3 regions of the Geodermatophilus sp. SYSU D01186 genome follow, and region 3 is predicted to be linked to each of the others. Evidence: predicted binding sites of a transcription regulator. Region 3 holds the regulator's gene; each other region holds the start of a gene.
The links. The regulator LexA, encoded in region 3, represses DNA repair genes until DNA is damaged. The targets are predictions, from matches to a motif close to TCGAACANNTGTTCGA.

Region 1 (7,805 bases), on a different contig from region 3:
CGCGCCGAACCAGGCCAGCGCCGCCTTGAGCCGCTCGCTGGTGAACCAGCGGTCCAGCAGCGCGTCGCCGGACCCGAGGAAGTCGACGGCGAGGTCGCCGCCGGGCGTGCGCGGCCGCCCGTCGGCCGGGGCGCCGAGCGGCCAGAAGGAGCGCAGCAGCCCGGCGGCGTTCGGCCGGCGGCCGAAGGAGGCGACGACGGCCCGGCTGCGGGGTGCCCAGACCTCGACGAAGCGCCGGTAGGCCGCGGCGTCCGCGGGCCCGCAGGCGGCCTCGATCGAGGCGCAGGTGGCGTCGAGGTCCACGGAGAAGACCAGCGGACGGCCGTCGGGACCGGGGGCGCCGGGGCAGGGGGCGGGGGCGAAGCCCCAGGGGTCGCAGTCGAGGTAGCGCAAGCCGTGCGCGGCCAGGTCGAGCTCCTCGACGATGCCGCTCTGCCGGATGATGACGTGCGCGCTGGAGCCGCGGTCGACGCGGACGCCGGGCCACCGCTCGACGGTGGAGACCGCGCCGCCCAGCACCTCGTCGGACTCGACGACCTCCACCGCCAGCCCGGCGCGGGCCAGGTAGCAGGCGGCGACCAGCCCGTTGTGCCCGGCGCCGACGACGACGGCGTCGACGGTGGCGTCGGCGCTCACGCGGAGTCGGACCGGGGCACCGGGGAGGGCAGCGGGAGGCGGGCGCCGAGGATCGCGAACGGCCGCGAGTCGCCGGGGAAGTGGTGGTTGCGGGCCAGGTCGACGAAGCCGTCGGCGTGGTACAGCCGGAAGGCCTTGGTGTCGTTGTCCGGGGTCGACAGCAGCGCCGCCGGGTACGGCAGGTCGGCGACCAGAGCGTGCAGCAGCCGGCGGCCCAACCCGCGGCTCTGGTGGTCGGGGTGGACGTGCAGCTCGCAGACCTCGAAGGCGCCGGGCAGCCACCGCTTCGCCGTCCGCCGGTCCAGCGCGGCCCGCACCTGGTCGTGCCACCACTGCCCCGGTGCCACGAGGTAGCCGTAGCCGAACCCGACCAGCTGCTCGCCCTCGGGGGTCGTCACGAACGCCCCCACGGCCCGGAACCCGGCGCGCTCGGTGTGCTGGATGGCGTAGCCGTACCGGCCGGCGACGACCGACGGCGAGTACCCCATGGCCGCGCCGTAGATCGCCAGGGCGTCGTGCATGTGGTCACGCAGCCACGTGGTGGGGAGCTCGGTGACCCGGGTGGCCGGGGTCGTGCCGGTCACGGGGCGACCACCTCCACCGGGGCGACGAGGCCGTTGCCGACCTCGGCGGCCGTGCCACAGGTCAAGCGGAGCAGCTCCTCGTAGGTGGTGGGGAAGACCGCGTGCGGGTGCCCGGCCGCGGCCCAGACCCGCTCGTGGCGGGCCAGTTCGATGTCGACCAGCGTGCCGATCGGCTCGGGGTGGCCGATCGGGGCCACGCCGCCGATCGGCTGGCCGGTGTGCCGGCGGACGAAGTCGGGGGAGCCCGGCCGCATGCCGGGGACGCCGAGCAGGGCCGCGACCTGGACGACGTCGACCCGGTGGGCGCCGCTGGTGAGCACGAGCACCGGCGTGTCGTCGACGTCGAAGACCAGGCTGTTGGCGATCGCGCCGACGGGGACGCCGAGCTGTGCGGCGGCCGCGGCGGCGGTGCGGGCGCTGCCGGGCAGCTCGCGCACCTGCCCGGTCGCGCCCGACTCGGCCAGGAGCCGGGCGAAGGCGGCCACCCGCGGGTGCTCGGGTCGGCTCATGGGTCCGATCCTGCCATTGGCCCGGACCGCTCGCGCCCGCGCGAGCTGCGGCATCTCCCCACTGCCGCGCGTCCCGCTTGACGTCGTCGGTGGGGTCGGGTCTACTCGACGTCGTTCGAACACGCGTTCGAACAGCGAGCCGGCCTCCCGCCGCTCCCGGGTCCTTCCCCACCCGGTTGCGGTGGGCCGGGGCCGGCCGCTCGGCGCAGAGCGGTGGGGAGTCTGTCATGAGCCGGGTGCTGGGTGGGGTCGGCGGTCGGGTCGGCGAGGAGGTGCAGGTGGAGCGGGGGCCGCTCGGTCCGGCACAGTTCTGGCGCGGGCAGTCGCGGTACGTCGTGGGCGAGCTGCTCGACTCGTGGGTGGAGACCGCGCCCTGGTGGGACGCCGGGGTGGCCGGCGGCGCCTCCGCCGAGCTGGTCGCCACCCGCGAGGTGTGGCGGCTGGAGGCGGTCCGGGCCGGGCGCTCCCGGATGAGCTTCGCCGGGGTCTTCGACCTGTCCTGGGACCCGACGGCCAACCAGTGGTCGCTCGTGCGGGTGCACGACTGATGGGCGCCGTCCACGTCATGGCCGACCAGCTGCCGCTGCCCCCACCGCTGCCCCCGGCTGCCGTCCAGTTGCTCGACCAGGCCTCCCGGGCGCTGGCGGAGGCGGCGGCGAGCACCGACGCGCGCCAGCGCTACGCCACCGCCCACCTGGGTGCCCTGCGCGCCGCCGCGGCGGTGCTCGCCGCCCGCACCCGTCCGGAGGGCGGCCGCCGGCGGCCGCGCAGCGCCTGGGTGCTGCTCGGCCAGGTCGCCCCGGAGCTGGGCGAGTGGGCCACCTTCTTCGCCGCCGGTGCCGCCAAGCGGGCCGCCGCGGAGGCCGGCCTGTCCCGGGCGGTCACCGAGCGCGAGGCCGACGACCTCGTCCGCGACGTCCGCGCCTTCCTCGCCGTGGTCGAGAGCAGCCTGGGCAGCACGCCGCCCGAGCCTGAGTCGCCCCGCCTGGCGCGGCCCCGGGTGGTCGGCGGCTCCGAGCACCGTCGCCGGAGGTGAGCGAGCTCGCGAGCTCACCAGGGGGCGCAGCAGCCCCGCGAACGCGGCCGACGAGCGCCAGCGAGTCGGACTCGTGAGCGCCGACCCCTTCGTCCACCTCCACGTCGCCTCGGGCTACTCCATGCAGTACGGGGCCAACCACCCGGCCGACCTGGTGAACCGGGCCGCCGAGCACGGCATGCGCGCCCTGGCGCTGACCGACCGGGACGGGCTCTACGGCGCGGTGAAGTTCGCCCTCGCCTGCCGGGCGGCCGACGTGCGCCCGGTCTTCGGGGTGGACCTGGCCGTGGTCCCGTCGGTCGACTCGACCGTCCCACCGGCGCTGGCGCCGGCCCTCGGTGGAGGGCACTCGCCCGGGCTGACCCGCGCGCGCCGGCCGGACACCCCGGCCGGGCGGGCCGGCTCGGGGCGCCGGGTGCCGGCCCGCGGCGGTGCCAGCGTCGACCCGCGGCTGCCGCGGGTCACCTTCCTCGCCCGGGACGGCGCCGGCTGGCGCTCGCTGTGCCGGCTCACCAGCGCCACCCACCTGCGCGGCACGCGCGGGGAGCCGGTGAGCTCGCTGGCGCTGGCCGCCGAGCACGCCACGGGGCTGGTCGCGCTGCTGGGCCCCGACTCCCCGGTGGGGCGGGCGCTGGCGGCCGGCCGGGCCGACGTCGCCGCCGCGCGGCTGGCGGCCTGGCGCGCGGTCTTCGGCGCCGGCTCCCTGGTGCTGGAGGTCGTGCACCACCGCGGCCGGGGCGATCGCGCCCGGGGGCAGGCGCTGATGCGCTTCGCCGCCGCCGAGGGGGTCCCGGTGGTGCTGACCAACGCGGTCCGCTACGTCGACGCCCTCGACGCGCCCACCGCCGACGTCCTCGACGCCGCACGTCGGCTGGTCCCGCTCGACGCCCGGCACGTCGACCGGCGCACCGCCGAGGGCTACCTGAAGTCGGGCAAGGAGATGGCCCAGGTCGCCGAGGAGCTCATCGGCCCCGACCGCGAGGCGGTGCTGCGGTTGCTGGAGCGCACCGCCCGGCTGGCCGAGCAGTGCGCCGTCGACGTCCGGGCCGATCTCGGCATCGGCACCGTGCGCTACCCCGAGCTCGACGTGGTCACCACCCCGGCCGAGCAGGGGATGGGGCCGTCGCAGGTGCTGCGGGCGCGCTGCGAGGCCGGGCTGGGCCGGCGCGGGATGGCCCTGACCGAACGGGTGCGGGTGCGGCTGGAGGAGGAGCTGGAGGTGATCGACGCCCTCGGCTACCCGTCCTACTTCCTCACCGTCGCCGACGTGGTCGACCTCATCTCGAGCTTGAGGGTCCGCGCGGCGGCGCGCGGCTCAGGGGCCGGGAGCCTGGTCACCTACCTGCTCGGCATCTCCGACGTCGACCCGATCCGCTACGGCCTGCTGATGGAGCGCTTCCTCTCCCCGCTGCGCCACCAGCTGCCCGACATCGACATCGACGTGGAGTCCGCGCGCCGGATGGAGGTCTACGACGCGGTCATCGACCGCTTCGGGGCGCACCGGGTCAGCTGCATCTCGATGATGGACACCTACCGGGTGCGGCACGCCATCCGGGACGTCGGTGCCGCGCTGGGGCTGCCCCCGGCGGAGATCGACGCCGTCGCCAAGGCCTTCCCGCACATCCGGGCCAACCAGGTGCACGCCGCGCTCAAGGACCTCCCGGAGCTGCGGGCCAGCCGGCTCGGGTCGCGGCGCAGCGGCGGCTCGGGCGACCTCGACCTGCTGTTCGACCTCGTCGCCCGGCTCGACGGCCTGCCCCGGCACATCGCCCTGCACCCGTGCGGGGTGCTGCTCTCCGACGCCACGCTGCTCGACCGCACCCCGGTGGAGAACAGCTACCTCGGCTACCCGATGAGCCAGTTCGACAAGGACGACGTCGAGGAGCTCGGGCTGCTCAAGCTGGACCTGCTCGGCATCCGGATGCAGTCGGCGATCGCGCACGCCCTCGACGAGGTGGCCCGGGTCGACGGGGAGGTCGTCGACATCGACGCCGTGCCCCGCGACGACCCGACGACGTTCGAGCTGATCCGCAGCACCCGCACCCTCGGCATGTTCCAGATCGAGTCGCCGGGGCAGCGGGAACTGGTCGGCAAGTTCGGGCCGCAGACGTTCGAGGACATCATCATCGACATCTCGCTGTTCCGGCCCGGGCCGGTGAAGAGCGACATGGTCACCCCCTTCCTCATGGCCCGGAACGGCTGGCGGGACGCGGTCTACCCCCACCCCGACCTCGCCTTCGCCCTCGAGGAGACCGCCGGGGTGGTCGTCTTCCACGAGCAGGTGCTGCAGGTGGTCCACCGGATGACCGGCTGCACCCTGGCCGAGGCCGACGAGGTGCGGCGTGCGCTGGGGGAGAAGGACGCCCACCCGGAGGTGCGCGCCTGGTTCGTGCCGCAGGCGCTGGCCGCGGGCTACCCGCCCGAGGTCGCCGAGCAGGTGTGGGAGGTGCTGGTCGCCTTCGGCTCGTTCGGGTTCTGCAAGGCCCACGCGGCGGCCTTCGCCCTGCCCACCTACCAGTCGGCGTGGCTCAAGGCGCACCACCCGGCGGCCTTCCTGGCCGGGGTGCTCACCCACGACCCGGGCATGTACCCCAAGCGGCTCATCCTCGACGACGCCCGCAACTTCGGCGTCCGCGTGCTGGGCCTGGACGTCAATGCCTCGACCGGCGCCTACCGCGTCGAGCGGCTGGACGACGAGGACGAGGACGCGGGCCCGTCGTGGCGGCGGCCGGAGTGGATGCCGACGTCGATGGCCCACCCGTCGCGGTACGGCATCCGGCTGTCCCTGGCTGACGTCAAGGGGATCTCCGACGACGAGGTGGCCCGCGTCGTCGCCGGGCAGCCCTACCGGTCGCTGACCGACTTCTGGCACCGGGCGTCGGTGTCCCGGCCGGTGGTGGAGCGGCTGGTGCTGGCCGGCGGCTTCGACTCCCTCTACGGCTTCGGGGTGCGCGACCGAGAGGCCGGCCGGCCTACCCGCAGCCGTCGGCAGGTCACCCGCCGTGACCTCCTGCTCCAGATCGGTGAGCTGGACCGGTGGAGCCGCAACGGTGCGAAGGCGAGCTCCGGCGGGCAGCTCAGCCTCGACCTCATGGGGCTGGAGCTCCCCGGGGAGGAGGACGCCGGCCCGGAGGAGGCGGGCCTCAGCTGGGCCGCGGGCAGCGGGCTGCCCGAGTTCACCGACGCCGAGCTGGTCCGCGCGGAGCTGGAGGTCCTGGGCCTGGACGCCAGCCGGCACGTCGTCGACTTCTACCGGCCGTTCCTCGCCGCGATCGGCGCGGTGCCGGCCGGGGAGCTGCTCGGCAGCCGCAGCGGCGCGGAGGTGCTCGTCGCCGGGGTCAAGGTGGCCACCCAGACGCCGCCGATCCGGTCCGGGCGGCGGGTGGTCTTCGTGACCCTCGACGACGGCACCGGCTGCACCGACTCCACCTTCTTCGAGGACGCGCAGGGTCCCTACGCCGCCACGGTCTTCCACTCGTGGCTGCTGGTCATCCGGGGGGTGCTGCGCCGCACCGGCCCGCGGGGGGTGTCGCTGCGGGCCACCGGGGCGTGGGAGCTGCCGGCGCTGCACGAGGCGTGGGAGACCGGCGGGGTGGCCGCGGTCGCCGAGCAGATGGCGGCACCGGGGGAGTACACCGAGGCGGCCATCACCGGGGCGGCGGCCTCCCGCGGCTCGCGCCCGGTGGTGGTCAAGCCGGTGCTGGTCCACCCGACCGGGTTCCGGATGTCGCCCTACGCCGACATCAAGCCGGCAGGGGACGACGCCGCCACCGCGGCGCGGCGGGCGGCCGCGGCACCGCGGAAGCTGTGGCACTCCAGCCCCGGCAGCTCGGGCCACTGAACAGGCCCCGCCGGTGGCGTGCGGTTCCGGCGCGTTCCCCCACCGGGTGCGCCGGAACCGCACACCCACCGCCGACGAGAGCCCGATGAGTTCCGGGCGGCCGCGCCGTCTCCCCCCTGACGGGCAGACCAACCGGGGAGGAGACCCCCATGCCGAAGCAGATCCCGTGCCTGTGGTTCGACGGGCAGGCCGAGGAAGCCGCCCAGCTCTACACCTCGGTCTTCCCGAACAGCTCGATCGGCGACGTCACCCGCTACGGCCCCGACATGCCGCCGCCCATGAAGGAGGGCGACGTCCTCACCGTGGACTTCACCCTCGACGGGCAGGAGTACACGGCCCTCAACGGCGGGCCGCAGTTCCCGTTCACCGAAGCGATCTCGTTCCAGATCATGTGCGCCGACCAGGACGAGGTCGACCACTACTGGGACCGGCTCATCGCCGACGGGGGCGAGGAGAGCCAGTGCGGCTGGCTCAAGGACAGGTTCGGCGTCTCGTGGCAGGTCGTCCCCGTCGAGATGCTCAGCCTGCTGAGCGACCCCGACCCCGGCCGGGCGCAGCGTGCCACCCAGGCGATGCTGCAGATGCGCCGCCTCGACATCGCCGAGATCCGGCGGGCCGCCGACAGCGTCCCCGCCTGAGGGGCCCCGTCCAGGGCACCGCCGCGAGCGTGCGAGCGGTGAGGACGGGGTCCTCCTTGGCTCTTGGCCCCGTCCAGAGGCTCGCCGCGAGCGTGCGAGCGGTGAGGACGGGTCCTCCTTGGCTCTTGGCCCCGTCCAGAGGCTCGCCGCGAGCGTGCGAGCGGTGAGGACGGGGTCCTCCTTGGCTCTTGGCCCCGTCCAGAGGCTCGCCGCGAGCGTGCGAGCGGTGAGGAGGACGGGGTCCTTATAGGCTCCGACGGGTGCCGCCGTCTGCTCCTGCCTCGCCCGCCGCGGACCAGCTCCCTGCCCGGGCGGCCGCCGTCTGGGCCGCCCTGGACCCGCTCGTCGCGGCCGGCACCCCGCTGCGCGTGCTCGACGTCGGCGGGGGCAGCGGCAACTTCGCCGTCCCGCTGGCCCGCCTCGGCCACGAGGTGACCGTCGTCGACCCCAGCGCCGACGCCCTCGCCACCCTCCACCGCCGGGCGGAGACCGCCGGCGTCGCGCGGCGGGTCCGTGGCGTGCAGGGCGACGGGGACCTGCTGCACGAGGTGGTCCCGGCGG
Region 2 (7,805 bases), on a different contig from region 3:
CGGTGCTCGGCCTGGAGCCGCAGGAGGTCACCGAGCTGGCCGCGCCGTTCGGGCTCGTACGCACCCGGGCGGTGACCGGGCCGGACCGCGCCGTGCGGCTGGCGCTGAGCGCCTCCACCCTGCGCCGCGGGGGCTGGGCGCCCGGCGTGCCCGAGCCGCAGTACGTCGCCCTCGCCACCGACGACATCGTCGCCACGGCTCGGGCGCTGCGCGCGGCCGGCGCCCCCCTGCTGCCCGTGCCGGCGAACTACGCCGACGACCTCGACGCCCGCCTCGACCTGGCCCCGGAGCTGCTGGCGGCGGTCCGCGAGCACGGCCTGCTCTACGAGGAGGACGCAGCCGGGGGCTACCTGCACCTGGTCACCGAGGTGCTTGGCGACCGGGTGTTCTTCGAGGTCGTGCAGCGGCTGGGCGGCTACGACGGCTACGGCACCACCGACGCACCCGTCCGGATGGCCGCCCACCGCCGCCTCCGGCAGGCCGCGCCGGCGCCGGCGGCCGGGGTGAGGGCGGTGACCGCGTAGCGCCCGGCACCGCCGTCGCGACGAAGCGCGGTTCCGGGTGTCGGGCGGCGCGCCGACGGGCCATGATGAGGGTGACTCGGATCACTCGAGCCTCCCTCGCCGCACCGGCGGCTCGACCCAGGGGCGCGTCCATGAGCCACTTCCCCCGTCTGACCAGCCCGGGATGCGCCGGGCCGGGACCCTCCCGGCGTCCGGGACCGACGTCGTGACGGCCATCGCGCCGCGGCCCATCGTCAGCCGGCCGAACGAGATGCCGCCGCCCGCCAAGGGCTCGCGGCTGGACAGCCTGCTGCGGACGACCGACCACAAGGCCATCGGCCTGATGTACCTGGTGACGTCGTTCGTGTGGTTTGTCATCGGCGGCCTCATGGCCATGCTGATGCGCGGGGAACTGGCCCGCCCGGGGCTGCAGTTCCTCTCGCCGGAGCAGTACAACCAGCTGTTCACCATGCACGGCACGGTGATGCTGTTGTTCTTCGCGACGCCGCTGTTCTTCGCGTTCGGCAACCTGATCATGCCGCTGCAGATCGGGTCCCCCGACGTCGCGTTCCCGCGGCTGAACGCCTTCTCCTACTGGCTGTTCCTCTTCGGCAGCACCCTCGCCGTCGCGGGCTTCGCCACCCCCGGCGGTGCGGCGGACTTCGGCTGGTACGCCTACACCCCGCTGTCCGACGTCGTCCACAGCCCGGGTGCCGGCGCGAACCTGTGGATCGCGGGGCTGGCGGTCAGCGGCCTGGGCACCATCCTCGGCGCGGTCAACTTCATGACGACGATCGTCTGCCTGCGGGCGCCCGGGATGACGATGTTCCGGATGCCGATCTTCGTCTGGAACACGCTGGTCACGAGCATCCTGGTGATCTTCGCGTTCCCGATCCTGACCGCGGCGCTGTTCGGGCTGCTGGCCGACCGGCAACTCGGGGCGCTGGTCTACTCCGAGGAGAACGGGGGGCCGATGCTGTGGCAGCACCTGTTCTGGTTCTTCGGCCACCCCGAGGTCTACATCATCGCGCTGCCGTTCTTCGGCATCATCACCGAGATCATCCCGGTGTTCAGCCGCAAACCGCTGTTCGGCTACAAGGGCATGGTCTTCGCCACCATCGCCATCGGCGCGCTGTCGGTGGCGGTGTGGGCGCACCACATGTTCGCGACCGGCGCGGTGCTGCTGCCGTTCTTCTCGTTCCTGACCTACCTGATCGCCGTGCCGACCGGCATCAAGTTCTTCAACTGGATCGGCACCATGTGGCGCGGCCAGCTCACCTTCGAGACGCCGATGCTGTGGTCGGTCGGGTTCCTGGTCACCTTCCTGCTCGGCGGGCTGACCGGCGTCCTGCTGGCCTCCCCGCCGCTGGACTTCCACCTCAACGACAGCTACTTCGTCGTCGCCCACTTCCACTACGTGGTCTTCGGCACCGTCGTGTTCGCCGCCAACGCCGGCATCGCCTTCTGGTTCCCCAAGATGTGCGGCCGGATGCTCGACGAGCGGCTCGGCAAGCTGCAGTTCTGGATGACCTTCATCGGCTTCCACGGCACGTTCCTCATCCAGCACTGGCTGGGCAACGAGGGCATGCCGCGCCGGTACGTCAACTACCTGCCCACCGACGAGTTCACCACGCTGAACACGATCTCCACGATCTTCTCGTTCGTGCTCGGCGCCTCGATCATCCCGTTCCTGTTCAACGTGATCCGTTCCTGGCGGCACGGCGCGCTGGCCGTCCGCGACGACCCCTGGGGTCACGGCAACTCACTGGAGTGGGCGACGTCCTCGCCGCCGCCGCGGCACAACTTCGTGGAGATCCCGAAGATCCGCTCGGAGCGGCCGGCGTTCGAGGCGCACTACCCGCACCTGCTCGACCGTCTGGAGGCCGAGAAGCACGTCGGTGGCCGGCACGAGCCCTACGGCGGCGTCAGCGAGGTCGGGCTCACCGGCGGCGGGCGCCAGGGCTCGCGGGACCCCGACCCGACCTGAGCCGCGGGACCGCTGGCGCGGTCAGCCGCGCAGGTGGGTGTCGAGGAAGCGCAGGATGCGCGCCCATGCGTCCTCGGCCGACGGGTGGTGGTAGCCGAGCCCGACGACCCGCTCGAGGACGGCGAACGGGCCGGCGTTGTGCCGGTTCATGAACGAGTGGCCTGCGTCGGGGTACTCGTGGACGTCGTGTGGCACCTCGTGCCGGGTGAGGATGCCCTCCAGCCGCCCGGCCGCCCTGCGCAGCCCCCGGTCGCGTCGCCCGAAGCTGGCCACGACCGGGCAGGCACCGGCGAGCACCTCCTCGGCGTTCTTCGGCACCATCCCGTAGTTCGGCGCCGCCACGTCGAAGCCGCGGGTGGCCGCGAGCAGGGCGAAACCGCCGCCCATGCAGAACCCGACCACGCCGACCCGGCCGGTGCAGTCGGGGCGGTCGGCCAGCCACCGCCGGGCGGCCTCCAGGTCGCCGAAGGCGGCTCCCTCCTGCCGGAACAGGTCGCCGAAGGTGCGCTTGAGGCAGCGCAGCCCGCCCGCGGTGAACAGGTCCGGGGCGAGCGCCAGGTACCCGGCAGCGGCGAGGCGATCGGCGTGCTGACGGACGTCGTCGGTGAGGCCGAACGCCTCGTGGACGACCACCACCCCGGGCCACGGGCCCTCCCCCACCGGCGGGACCGCGAGGTGGGCGCGCAGCTCCGGAGCGCTCTGCCCACCGGGGATCGTCGTCTCGGGCACGTGCCTCTCCCTGCGCCGTCCGGACCGGAGGACGCACGCTACCGACGCAGGCCGCTCCCCGGCAGCTCGTGCGGGCGGCCGTCCTCCCTGCGCCGCCCGCCGATGTGGAGGTGAGCGCCGGCTGGCTGCGTGGGGCGAGCATCCCGAGCCGCACCACGATTCAGTAGGGCGGTGGGGTGGTGACGGCGGTCAGGCCGCTGGGGGTGGTGACGGTGAGGGTGCCGTCCGGGTCGAGTCGGTGCCGCCAGCCGGTCGCCTGGTGCTTGCCGCGGTGGTCGGTGGTGCAGTAGCCGACGAGGTTGTCCGCGCTGGTGGGGCCTTCGGGCCAGGGACGGTGGTGGTCGAGCTCGCCGCTGTTGGGTACGCGGCGGCGACAGCCGGGGAAGCGGCAGCGCCGGTCGCGGGTCCGGACGAACCGGTCGAGGCCGGCGCCGGGCCGGTAGCCGTCGGTCGGGCCCGGGGCGCCGAGCGCGGGGCGGCCGGTGAGGTCGTGGGTGCAGGTCTCGGATCGGCGTCGGCAGGCGGGCGCGCCGCAGTGCGCGGCGCGGCGCAGCCCGGGCAGATCGGTGAGCGCGATGAGGGCGCCGCTGAGGGCGTCGGTCACCGCGATGCGGGGCCGGTCGGCCAGCCCGCCGCCGGCGGTGGCGGTCAGCAGCCCGGCCAGCTGGTCGCGCTGCACGTCGGCTGCGGCGGCGAGGGCGGCGATCGCATCGGGCGCGGCGGTGATCCGTCCGGCGGGACCGGCGCTCCACGCGGCCTCGTCTGCGGCGTCGGCGGACTCGGCGGTGCGCACCATCCGCCGGGCATGACCGAGTGCCCGCGCGGCGGCGTGCACGGCGGCGCCGGCGTCGTCGACGGCGCGGTCGGCGGCCGCCCACCACCCGACGCCACGCTGGTGTTGCCCGGTGGCCGGTGGTGCTGTCTCGGGCGTCTGCGGTTCGGCCGGGTCGTCGGGGAGGTCGCCGAACTCCTCCCAGGCGTCGAAGACCTCGAGGTCGTCCGGCTCGAGGGGATCGTCGAGATCCGGCCAGGCGTCCTCCACGAGCGGGGCGTCGTACGGCATCGGGTCGCCGGGCTCGGGCTCGGGCTCGGGAAGATCGGCCAGTTCCTCGGCGAGCACGCGGCGTTCCATCTCGGCCCACCAGCGCTCCAGTTCGTCCTGGTCGACGGCCTGCCACGGCCGCAGGTCCGGCTCGGCGACGGCGTCAGCTGCCGGCGCGGCCGGCTCCGCCGTCGTGGCCGGCTCCGCCGTGTGCGCGCCGGTGCCGGTGTCCTGGCCGGTGAGGCCGCGGAGCAGAGCGCGCACCACCTCCGCCGGTACGACCTGGCCGTCGACCTCACCGGGGGCGTCCCCGCCGAGCACCGTGCCGAGCGAGGCGACGACCGTCAGCAGCACCTGCACCGGCGGCAGATCGCACTCGCCGGGGCGCAGCACCAGGTCGAGCAGGCAGTCGACCATCCTCTGCCCGTGGCTGCGCCGGTCGCCGGGGGCGGTGAGGGCGTCGGCGCACGCACCCAGGGCCCGGTGCAGCGCCTGCGCCTCGGGCATGGTGCACACCACGGTGAGCGCGGCCATCCCCTCGGCCCGCTCCGGGCGCAGCGAGATGCCCCGGTCGCGCAGCGCCGCGGCCAGCCGCCGGGCGGCCGCGCGGGCATCGCGGGCCAGCACCACCCGGCGGGCCTTGTCGCCCAGCTGCGCCGGGGTGGTCACCGACCGGCCGCCCACCCAGGTCAGCAGTTCGGCCTCCACCTCCGCCCGTACGGCGTCGTCCTCGATCGGGGCGACCTTGTCGAGCAGGTGCCACAGGTGCCCGGCGTGCAGCACCCCCGTCTCCAGGGCAGCCAGCGTGCCCGGCAGCCGGTGCACCAGGGTCAGCGACCGCTCCAGCAGCGCCTCCGCGGCCGGCGCGGTGATGCACAGCGCGATGGACAGCTCCGGCGCCGCCCACTCACTCACCGCCCGCAGCACCTCCGGCCGCGCCGCCCACCGCTCGGCCGCCATCGCACCCGGCTCACCCTGCGCCCGGTCAGCCGAGGGCGGCCGGCTCGCGGCGAACTCCGCCACCGCCCGCGCCCGCACCGCCGTCTGCCGCGCGATCGCCCGGTCCGCGGCCTGCACCGCACGCAGCGGACCGGACGCCCAGCCCACCGCCGGAACAGGGCCCTCGGCCGGCGAGGGGCGCACGACACCACCGCGGGTGCCGGAGAGCGCCACGTCCTCCATGCGTTCGATCATACGTTCGAACGAAGACGCTCTGCAACCGCTGTGGACGGAGGATGCGCAGCTCACCAGGCGCACCGGGAGCCATCGAGGGCCCGGTACAGCGGCTGTAACCGACGGCGAGCCGGCACCCCGCCGCACCGGGCGACGGCAGCGACAGCCGCCGCGTCAGCCGGTGAAGGCGCCGATCTCGGCCAGCCGGGACGGTGTGACCGTCTTGAGCCGCGCCACGGCGTCAGCCAGCGGCACCAGGTCGATCTCGGTGCCCCGCAGCGCGACCATCTGCCCGTGCCGGCCCTCGTGCGCGGCGATCGTCGCGTGCAGGCCGAAGCGGGTGGCCAGCACCCGGTCGAACGACGTCGGGGTGCCCCCGCGCTGCACGTGGCCGAGCACGGTGGTGCGCACCTCCTTGCCGGTGCGCCGCTCGAGCTCGTCGCCCAGCTGCTGCGCCACGCCGGTGAACCGCTTGTGCCCGTACTCGTCGACGCCGCCGTCACGCACCAGCATCGTGCCGGGGATCGGCGAGGCGCCCTCCGCGACGACGCCGATGACGTGGGTGTCCCCGCGCGCGAAGCGGTCCTCGACGATCTTCGCGACCTCGGCGACGTCGAAGGGCTCCTCGGGCACGAGCGTGACGTGCGCCCCCGACGCCAGGCCCGCGTGCAGCGCGATCCAGCCGGCGTGCCGGCCCATCACCTCGACCAGCAGCACCCGCTGGTGGGACTCGGCAGTGGTGTGCAGCCGGTCGATGAGGTCGGTGGCGATGCTGACCGCGGTGTCGAACCCGAAGGTCAGGTCGGTGCCGTCGATGTCGTTGTCGATCGTCTTGGGGATGCCGACCACCAGGACGCCGGCCTGCGACAGCAGGTGCGCCGCGGTGAGGGTGCCCTCCCCGCCGATCGGGATGAGCACGTCGACGCCGTGCTCGGCCAGCACGCCCTTCATCTGCGCCAGTCCGGCGTGCAGCTTCTCCGGCGCGACGCGGGCCGATCCGAGCGTCGTCCCCCCGCGGGTCAGCAGGCCGTCGACGGCGGCGACGTCCAGCGGCGTCGTCCGGTCCTCGAGGAGGCCGCGCCAGCCGTCGCGGAAGCCGATCACCTCGCTGGAGTAGTGGGTCGTCGCCGTGCGGACGACGGAGCGGATGACGGCGTTGAGGCCGGGGCAGTCGCCCCCGCCGGTCAGGATCCCGATGCGCACCGGCGAACTCCTCGTGGTCGTGGGCCGGGTCGCGGTCGACGATACGTCATGACGACATGATGACCCCGACCCCGACCCACACCGCGTGTCGGCTCAGCCGACGGTGCTCGCCGTCCGCCGACCCACACCACCAGCCCCGTCCGGCCGGCCGCAGCCCCTGAGGGTGACCGGTGCGGCGACCACGGTGGCGGGAGCCGCTGTCACGGAACCGTGCGGGTTCCTCTGCGTCCGCTGGACGCCGTCGCGCGGTCAGCCCACCTCGGCGACGCCGGCGGCGTGCCGGCGCGCCAGCTCCCGGTAGATGCCGGGGTTGCCCGACACCCAGCCACGGGCGCCGTCGGAGAGCGGGCCGCGCACCCGGGCGGGGACGCCGAGCGCCATCACGCCGTCCGGCACCCGCATGCGCGGAGGCACCAGGCTCTGCGCGCCGACCAGGGCGCGGGCGCCGATGCGGGCGCCGTCCTGCACCGTGGCGCCGTTGCCGACCAGGGCCTCCGCGCCGATGACCGCGCCGTGCACCACGCACATGTGCCCGACGGTGGCGCCGGGGCCCACCTCGGTCTCCGGGTCGGCGCCGCCGTGCAGCACCGAGTTGTCCTGCACGTTGGCGCCCTCGCGGACCACGATGCGGCCGAAGTCCGCGCGCAGCACGACGCCGTACCAGATCGACGCGCCGGCCTCGACGACGACGTCCCCGACCAGGGTCGCCGTCGGCGCCACCCACGCCTCGGGGTGCACCTGGGGGGACCGGCCTTCGAAGGAGAACAGCGGCACGGACGCCGAGGGTAGGGGCGGCTCCCCACGCCGGCGATCGGAGCGCGGTCAGGCGCCCGCGGTCCCCTCGAGGACGAACAGCGGCGCGAGCCCGGTCAGGTCGAGGACCTGCCGGAAGCGGGGGCCGGCGTGCCGGACGACGGCCGGCCGCCCCTGCCCCGCGGCCTGCTGGGCCCACCCGGCCAGCAGCGCCAGGCCGCTGGAGTCGATGTAGGCCATCCCGGCCACGTGCACCGCGACGATGGTCCCCTCGTCCAGCCCGGCGTCGCGCATGTGGTGCACGAGCGGCGCGTCGACGTCCCCGCGCAGGTGCAGGACCGGGCCGCCCACCTCGTGTACCACCTCGAACGAGCCGGACGGCGGCTCGTCCCCACCCCCGCGGAGGTACCCCACG
Region 3 (7,805 bases):
CCGGATGTGGGCGGCGGGCTTCGTCGCCGAGGTGGAGGCCCTGGCCGCCGACGGACTGCGGGAGGGGCCGACGGCGTCGCGTGCCCTCGGCTACGCCCAGGTGCTGGCCCAGTTCGACGGTCGGCTGACGGCCGAGGAGGCACGCGAGCGCACGGTGGGCACGACGCGCCGCTTCGTCCGGCGGCAGCGGTCGTGGTTCCGCCGGGACGCGGCCACGACGTGGCTGGACGCCGCCCGGCCGGACCTGGTGGACGCGGCGGAGGCCGTGATCGGCGCACATACGATCGCCGGGTGAACGCAGACCGGGTGCTCATCGGCCACGGCACGGAGAACGACTTCGTCGTCCTGCCCGATCCCGACGGCACCGTCTGGCCGGAGGACCGGCTGGACGCGGCGATGGTCCGCCGGTTGTGCGAGCGCCGCTCCGGGCTCGGTGGCGACGGCGTGCTGCGGGTCGTCCGCAGCGTGCACGTCCCCGATGCGCCGGCCGTGCTCGGCGAGGCGCTGGGCCGCTGCGAGTGGTTCATGGACCACCGCAACGCCGACGGCTCGCACGCGGAGATGTGCGGCAACGGGATCCGGCTGTTCCTGCACGTGCTGGTCACCGAGGGGCTGCTCGACCGCGCGGCCTGCGCAGACGGCGTGTGGGTGGGCACCCGGGGCGGTCCGCGACGGGTCGGTGCCGCGGCGGACGGCGGCTACTGGGTGAACATGGGCCCGGCGCGGCCGTTCGGCCACGGCGAGGCGCTGCTGGGCGGCGCGGCGTTCCCGGGCCGGGCGGTGTCCATGGGCAACCCGCACCTGGCCTGCCTGACCGACGTCGACGTCGACACGCTCGACCTGACGACCGCGCCGGCCGTCGACGCGGACCTGTTCCCCGACGGCGTCAACGTCGAGTTCGTCAACGTGCTCGAGCCGGCCGCCCACGTGCGGCTACGGGTGTCCGAGCGCGGTGTGGGAGAGACGCGGTCCTGCGGCACGGGGGCCTGCGCCGCGGCGTGGGCGGCGCTGGAAGCCGGCGGCGCGGCGACCGGCACCGTGACCGTCGACGTCCCCGGCGGCCGGCTCACCGTCACCGTCGACGCGACGACGACGGTGCTGACCGGCCCCGCGCTCGTGGTGGCCGCGGGCGAGCTGACGCCCGAGTGGCTCGGGAGCTGACCCGTCCCTCGGCCCCTGCAGGGTCCCGCCGCGAGCTCGCGAGCGGTGGGGGCAGGGGGTCCTCCTTCAGCCGCGGGTGTTGCCCGACTCCTCCGGCGACTCCGGCATCATCGACTCGCCGGCGGTGCCGGGGCTGCCCTTCGGCTCGCCGCGGCCGCTGTCCTGGTCCGGGCCGCCGGAGGTGCTGCCCAGGCCGCCGGACAGGGGGTTGCGCGGCGGGTTGAGGCCCTTCGGGTCGCGGCCGGGGTCGTCGATCTCCTCGTTGGCGCCCAGGCTGCTGCTGCCGCTCTCGCTCATCTGTGGCCTCCTCGCGTGGTCGTCGTCCGCCCCTACCCGCAGCAGCCCCGGCCACGCGTTCCCATCGCCGGGATGGTCCCGGACGCCTCCGGTGTTGTACCGGGCGATGACAACTCAGGTGCCCAGTCTGCTGGGCCGTGCCACGCTGGAGACGATGACGACAGCACAGAACCGCGCCGTCTCGGACGACGCCGAGGAGCGGGCCCTGCGCGCCGCCCCCGTCGACGAGGCGACCCGTCCCGCCCCCGCCGGTCAGTGGGACGAGCCCGACGACACGACCGGCTCCTACGAGCTCGAGGCGCGTGGCGCGCTGCGCCGGGTCGCCGGCCTGTCCACCGAGCTCGCCGACATCACCGAGGTCGAGTACCGGCAGCTGCGCCTCGAGCGCGTCGTGCTGGTCGGGGTCTGGACCGAGGGGACGCAGGCCGACGCCGACCGCTCCCTCGCCGAGCTCGCCGCCCTCGCCGAGACCGCCGGGTCACAGGTCCTCGAGGCGGTCAGCCAGCGCCGGGACAAGCCCGACGCCGGTACCTACGTGGGGTCGGGCAAGGCGGCCGAGATCCGCGACATCGTGTCCGCCACCGGCGCCGACACGGTGATCTGCGACGGCGAGCTGACGCCGGGCCAGCTCAACCAGCTGGAGAAGATCCTCAAGGTCAAGGTGGTCGACCGGACCGCACTGATCCTCGACATCTTCGCCCAGCACGCGTCGAGCCGGGAGGGCAAGGCGCAGGTCGAGCTCGCCCAGATGCAGTACATGCTGCCGCGGCTGCGCGGCTGGGGTGAGTCGCTGTCCCGCCAGGCCGGTGGCCGCGTCGCCGGCGGTGGCGGCATCGGTACCCGCGGTCCCGGTGAGACCAAGATCGAGACCGACCGGCGGCGGATCCGCGCGCGGGTGAGCAAGCTGCGCCGGGAGATCGCCGGCATGGCGACCGCCCGGGCCACGCAACGGTCCAGCCGCGGGCGCAACGCCGTCCCGAGCGTGGCGATCGCCGGTTACACCAACGCCGGCAAGTCCAGCCTGCTCAACCGGCTCACCGGCGCCGGCGTGCTGGTGGAGAACGCGCTGTTCGCCACCCTCGACCCGACGGTGCGCCGGGCCCAGTCGCCCGACGGCCGCGAGTACACGCTGACCGACACGGTGGGCTTCGTGCGCCACCTGCCGCACCAGCTGGTCGACGCCTTCCGGTCGACCCTGGAGGAGGTGGCCGCCGCCGACCTGCTGCTGCACGTCGTCGACGGCTCCGACCCCGACCCGCTGGGCCAGATCGAGGCGGTCCACGTCGTCCTCCAGGAGATCGACGCGCGGTCCGTCCCGGAGCTGATCGTGGTCAACAAGGTCGACGCGATGACCGAGGAGGACGTGCTCACCCTCCGCCGGGCGCTGCCGGGCGCGGTGTGGGTGTCCGCCCGCACCGGTGCGGGGATCGAGCAGCTGCGGGAGATCGTCGCCGCCCGGCTGCCGCACCCCGACGTCGAGGTCGACGTGCTCGTCCCCTACGACCGCGGTGACCTGGTCGCCCGGGTGCACCGGGACGGCGAGGTCCTCAGCGAGCAGCACGAGGCCGGGGGCACGCGCCTGACCGCGCGGGTCGACGGCGCCCTCTCCGCCGCCCTGGAGGAGTTCGCCGCGCCGGTCGCCTGACCCGTCGCTCGTCCGTGGCACCGGCCCTCCGGCCGGTGCCACGCGCATGTCCGGCCCGTGCTCCGCGCGCGGGCGGCCGGTGTCCCGCGGGCTCGCGGCCCCCTCGGGCGGCGCGCCTCGCCCGGTCGGGCGAGGTCACGACCACGTCACGGGCCGGTACCGTGAGACGTGTGACCAGCGGCGCGGTGCAGCGGCGTCCCGGGGGACAGCTGCCCGCGGACGACGCCCGGCCCGCGCCGCACCCCCGCGTGGTCACGCCCGGCCGGCCGCCGTGGTGGCTGCTCACCCTCGCCCTGCTCGTGACCGTGGGCGTCACCGTCGACCTGCTCAGCCGCGGCACGCTCGAGCGGATGGACCTGCGCGTCTCCGAGACGGTGAGCGCCTGGGACCTCAAGGACTCCGCCGCCTACTGGCCGGTCTGGGCGGTCACCCAGCTCGGCGGCCGCGGGTTCATCCTCATCGTCCTGGCCGGCCTCGTCGCCCACCTCGTGGTGCGCCGGCGCACCGTCGTCCCGCTGCTGCGCGTGCTGGTCGCCCTCGCCCTGCTCACGGTCGTCGTCTACGGCTTCAAGTACGGGACCGGCCGCACCGCACCGGCCTACCCGGGGTCGTTCTTCTACCGGGACGGCGCGTCCTATCCCTCCGGCCACGTCGCCAACGCCGTCCTCATGTGGGGTGTGGCCCGCTGGCAGGCCGTCGAGTTCCGGCTCGCCCCCGCCGTCCAGCGGACCTTCCGGCTGCTCAGCGTCGCCGGTCCCGTGGCGACCGGGGTGGCGATGGTCTCGCTGGACTTCCACTGGGTCACCGACGCCGTCGTGGGAGCGGCGGTCGGCATCCTGCTGTTGGGCGTGGTTCACGGGCTGGACGCAGTCGTGCTGTCACGCTGGGTGGGTGCCCGAGCTGGCCGGCCGTCCGTGTAGCGGTGCCGGAGGGCGACGTCTGGCAGCAGGGGCAGCCCTCGCGGTGACGCTCGTCCTCGGTACCGCCCTGCCGGCGTCCGCCGAGGACGCCGCGGCGCCGGGCCCGTCGACGCAGTGCCAGATCACCGACCCGCGACTGCCGGAGTTGTCCGGCCTGGTCGTGGTCGGTGACCGGATGCTCGCCATCAACGACGGCGGCGACCAGCTCGACGTGTACGTCCTGGACGCCACCTGCCGGGTGCTCACGGTGCGCAGCGCGGCGGTGGACCCCTACGACCCCGAGGACCTCGCCCTCGCCGCCGACGGCACGGTCTGGCTGGCCGACACCGGCGACAACCAGGGCACCCGCGACACCGTGGCCCTGCTCGCGTTGCGGCCCGACGGCAGCACCGCGGTCTACCGGCTCAGCTATCCCGAGGGAGCCCGGGACGTCGAGGCGCTCCTGCTGGCTCCCGACGGCATGCCCTACCTCGTCTCCAAGGAGGTGCTGGGCGCGAGCAAGGTGTACCGCCCGGTGACCGCACTGGTCGAGTCGGGGACGGTGGCGCTCACCGAGGTGGGCGGCGTGGAGTTCACGCTCACCGGGACCACCGGTGGGCCGGTCGGCCGCGCAGGTCAGCTCATGGTCACCGGGGGAGCGGTGTCGGCCGACGGGAGCCACGTGGCGCTGCGGACGTACACCGACGCCTACGTGTGGCCCCTGTCGGGCTCCGACGTCGCCGGCGCCCTCGCGGGGGAGCCGGTGCGGATGGCGCTGCCCGACGCGCCCCAGGGGGAGGCGATCAGCTTCACCGCGGACGGCAGCGGGGTCCTCGTGGCGGGCGAGGGGGTGCCCGGCGACGTGACCGTCGTGCCGATCGCGGCCGAGCAGGCCGCCGGCGGTCCGGCTACGGCGTCGGAGTCGTCGAGCGGCCCCCTGCCGGGCCTGCTGACCGCCTCCGACGGCGGCATCCCGCTGGTGCCGGCCGCACTGGTCGCCGCCCTGGTGGCCACCGCTGTCGTGTGGGTGGGCGGGAAGCTGCGCCGCCGCACCTGAGCCGTATCCGGGGGCGCTCCACTGCGGCCGGGCAGACCGCGCGCGAGGACGGGGCACGGCTCCCGTGGGCCGGTCCGCCAGGACCGTCAGGCCCCGGCGGACCGAGGGATCACACCCGGCGCAGCACCGTGACGACGCGGCCGAGGATGGTGGCGTCGTCGCCGGGGATGGGCTCGTACGCCGGGTTGTGCGGCAGCAGCCACACGTGCCCGTCGCGGCGCTTGTAGGTCTTCACCGTCGCCTCGCCGTCGAGCATCGCGGCGACGATCTCGCCGTTCTCGGCGGTCGGCTGCTGGCGCACGACGACCCAGTCGCCGTCACAGATGGCCGCCTCCACCATCGAGTCACCGGCGACCTTGAGCATGAACAGTGTGCCCTCGCCGACCAGTTCGCGGGGCAGGGGGAACACGTCCTCCACCGCCTGCTCGGCCAGGACCGGGCCACCGGCGGCGATCCGCCCGACCAGCGGCACGTACGTCGGGGCCGGGGTCTCGTCGGACCCGGCGGCGGCCGGCTGCGGGACCTCCACGGCGGTGTCACCGGGCAGGCGGACGTCGAGAGCCCGGGGCCGGTTCGGGTCGCGGCGCAGCCAGCCCTTCTTCTGCAGCACGGTCAGCTGGTGGGCGACCGAGGAGGCGGAGGAGAGCCCGACGGCCTCACCGATCTCGCGCACCGAGGGCGGGTAGCCGCGGCGCTCGATGGAGTCGCGGATGACCTCGAGCACGCGCCGCTGACGCTGGGTCAGGCCGTCGCCGGCCTCGCCCCGGTCGGGGAACGTGCGCACGGCTGCCGTCCCGGTGGTCGCCGGCGGGGCCGGCGTCCTCCGGCGGCTCCCCGACGTCCCACTCTTCTCCGCCACCGTCGCCTCCTCGCCGGCTGCCCATGCAGCGCGTCTCGTCCTTCCGGACCGACCGTAGCGCGCCGGACGCGCCCGATCAAACACGTGTTCGAAGTGGGGGCGGGGTGGTGTGGCTTTCGTCGGAGCCATCCGGTAGACATCGAACAGACGTTCGGATCGAACACGCGTTCGACGGTCCGGGGCTCGGCGAGAGGAGTGGTCGTGACAGGCGTGCAGCGTGCGGTGCTGGAGTTCGACGACGCGGTTCAGGTGCCGTGGCGGCCCCGTCTGCGGGCAGTCCCGTCCCCCCGCGAGCCGGGCTCCCCGCGGCGGGCAGTCGTGTCCCCGGCCCCGTCGCGGGCCGGAACGGCGCGGCCGGCGACCGGGTCCCCGCGACCGGCCACGTCTGCTCGGCCGGCGAGCGGGTCGGCGCGACCAGCCGCACCGGCTCGGCCGGCGAGCGGGTCGGCGCGATCGGCCGTGGCCGGGGGCGTCCGGCCCCGCGCGGCGGGTACCGGCCGCCTGGGCGTGCCGGGGCCGGCGCGACCCGCGCCGACGGGCGTGACCCCGTCGCCGTCGAGTCGTCCGGTGCGGGGTGGGTGTGGCCGTGCGGAGCGGCCGGCGCGCACCGGTCTGCGACTGACCCGGCGGGCCCGCCGCCTGTCGGTGGTCCTGGCGCTCGGTGTCGGGCTGGCCCTGGGATCCTGGCTCGCACCCCTGCTGGGCGGGGGGTCGAACGACCTCCGGCTCGCGGGTGAGCGCAGTGTCGTCGTGCAGTCGGGGCAGACCGTGTGGTCCATCGCCACCGACGTCGCGGGTGACGACCAGGACGTCCGCGCCGTTGTCGACGCGATCGAGGAACTGAACGACCTCGACGGCGCCGTGGTCATCCCTGGTCAGGTCCTGCGACTGCCCTGAGTGAGCAGCTCCGCCGGGCGGCCCTGGGCCCCGGCGCCCGGGGTGGACCGGGCGCCGACCTGCGGCGACGGAGCCGCGGGGCCAGGGAGCGACAAGAGGCGCGCCTCATGTTCGTCAAGCCTGCGCGCCCGGTCGCTCACGGTCGGTGGTCGTCGCGCGACCTACGGTCGTCGACGTGTCAGGGATGTCGGTCCGCCGGGAAGCGGTCTTCACCGAGCAGTCGCAGGGCGTCGAGGTCCACGTGGACGGCGCCTGGAGGCCCGGGGTGATCCTGGGCTGGCGGCACGACTCGGGTGGTGCCTGCGAGGTCCGGGTGCGCGTCACCGTCGCCGGCGTGGTGCACGAGTCGTGGACCGACCTGGCCGAGCTGCGCCTGCCCCAGTCACAGGTGCCGGCTTCGGTGGGCTCCCGGCCGGGGCCCGTCGTCCCCGCTGCGTCTTCGACGGTGTCGTGGACGCGCGCTGCCGCCCGTGAGCGGCTGGTCGCCGGTGTCGCCGGCGCCGGGCCGGGTGCCGACGGTGCGGCGCCGACCGGTGCGGAGCCGCCGCGCCGCCGCCGGCGTCACGGCGGCGACGTCACCGCCGAGCAGTCTGCGGTCCGTGCCGACGTCACCGGCCGGCACCGCGCCCCGGCCGTCATCGGCCGGCACCGTGCCGCCGACGATCGTGTGGACGAGGGTGAGTCGCGCCCGGGAGCCGCGACGGCGGCGATGCCGGCGCAGCGAGCCGAGCTCGACTGCCTGACCCGTCCCCTGCGGCTGGGCGACCGGGTCCCGCGTCCGCGCATCCCGCGGCCCGACGGGTCCGTCCGCACCTGAGCGCGGGCCTGCGCGGCTGACTCCGGGCTCACGGGCCCGACTCGGGTCTCCGGGCCTGGGTCCGGAGCCGGCCCCGACGGTTGCAGAGGTCGTCCGCCGCGGTGTCCGCGGCGCTCACGGAGCGACACGCCCTACACCTGCCCGCGCCGCTGCGCGACCGTCGCGCGGGTGTG

Region 1: a site for LexA is predicted at 1,845-1,860, ahead of ACI784_RS10510 (DUF6504 family protein). Genes of this name have one in related genera too.
Region 2: a site for LexA is predicted at 5,448-5,463, ahead of ACI784_RS06500 (DUF222 domain-containing protein). Genes of this name have one in related genera too.

The regions. Positions count from the first base shown of each region.
Region 1 is NZ_JBJGYW010000011.1:76,302-84,106, reverse strand. Features, by position in the region: gene ACI784_RS10525 (phytoene desaturase family protein) at 1-636, opposite strand, end outside; gene ACI784_RS10520 (GNAT family N-acetyltransferase) at 633-1,220, opposite strand; gene ACI784_RS10515 (YbaK/EbsC family protein) at 1,217-1,729, opposite strand; gene ACI784_RS10510 (DUF6504 family protein) at 1,957-2,277, shown strand; gene ACI784_RS10505 (SAV_6107 family HEPN domain-containing protein) at 2,277-2,765, shown strand; gene ACI784_RS10500 (DNA polymerase III subunit alpha) at 2,839-6,606, shown strand; gene ACI784_RS10495 (VOC family protein) at 6,756-7,244, shown strand; gene ACI784_RS10490 (class I SAM-dependent methyltransferase) at 7,505-7,805, shown strand, end outside.
Region 2 is NZ_JBJGYW010000006.1:59,939-67,743, forward strand. Features, by position in the region: gene ACI784_RS06485 (bifunctional sugar phosphate isomerase/epimerase/4-hydroxyphenylpyruvate dioxygenase family protein) at 1-524, shown strand, start outside; gene ctaD (aa3-type cytochrome oxidase subunit I) at 730-2,490, shown strand; gene ACI784_RS06495 (dienelactone hydrolase family protein) at 2,512-3,219, opposite strand; gene ACI784_RS06500 (DUF222 domain-containing protein) at 3,380-5,443, opposite strand; gene ACI784_RS06505 (ATP-dependent 6-phosphofructokinase) at 5,609-6,637, opposite strand; gene ACI784_RS06510 (gamma carbonic anhydrase family protein) at 6,887-7,411, opposite strand; gene ACI784_RS06515 (STAS domain-containing protein) at 7,460-7,804, opposite strand.
Region 3 is NZ_JBJGYW010000018.1:46,356-54,160, forward strand. Features, by position in the region: gene miaA (tRNA (adenosine(37)-N6)-dimethylallyltransferase MiaA) at 1-295, shown strand, start outside; gene dapF (diaminopimelate epimerase) at 292-1,161, shown strand; gene ACI784_RS14595 (hypothetical protein) at 1,228-1,458, opposite strand; gene hflX (GTPase HflX) at 1,613-3,103, shown strand; gene ACI784_RS14605 (phosphatase PAP2 family protein) at 3,274-4,023, shown strand; gene ACI784_RS14610 (hypothetical protein) at 4,067-5,059, shown strand; gene lexA (transcriptional repressor LexA) at 5,169-5,918, opposite strand; gene ACI784_RS14620 (LysM peptidoglycan-binding domain-containing protein) at 6,669-6,815, shown strand; gene ACI784_RS14625 (hypothetical protein) at 6,991-7,632, shown strand.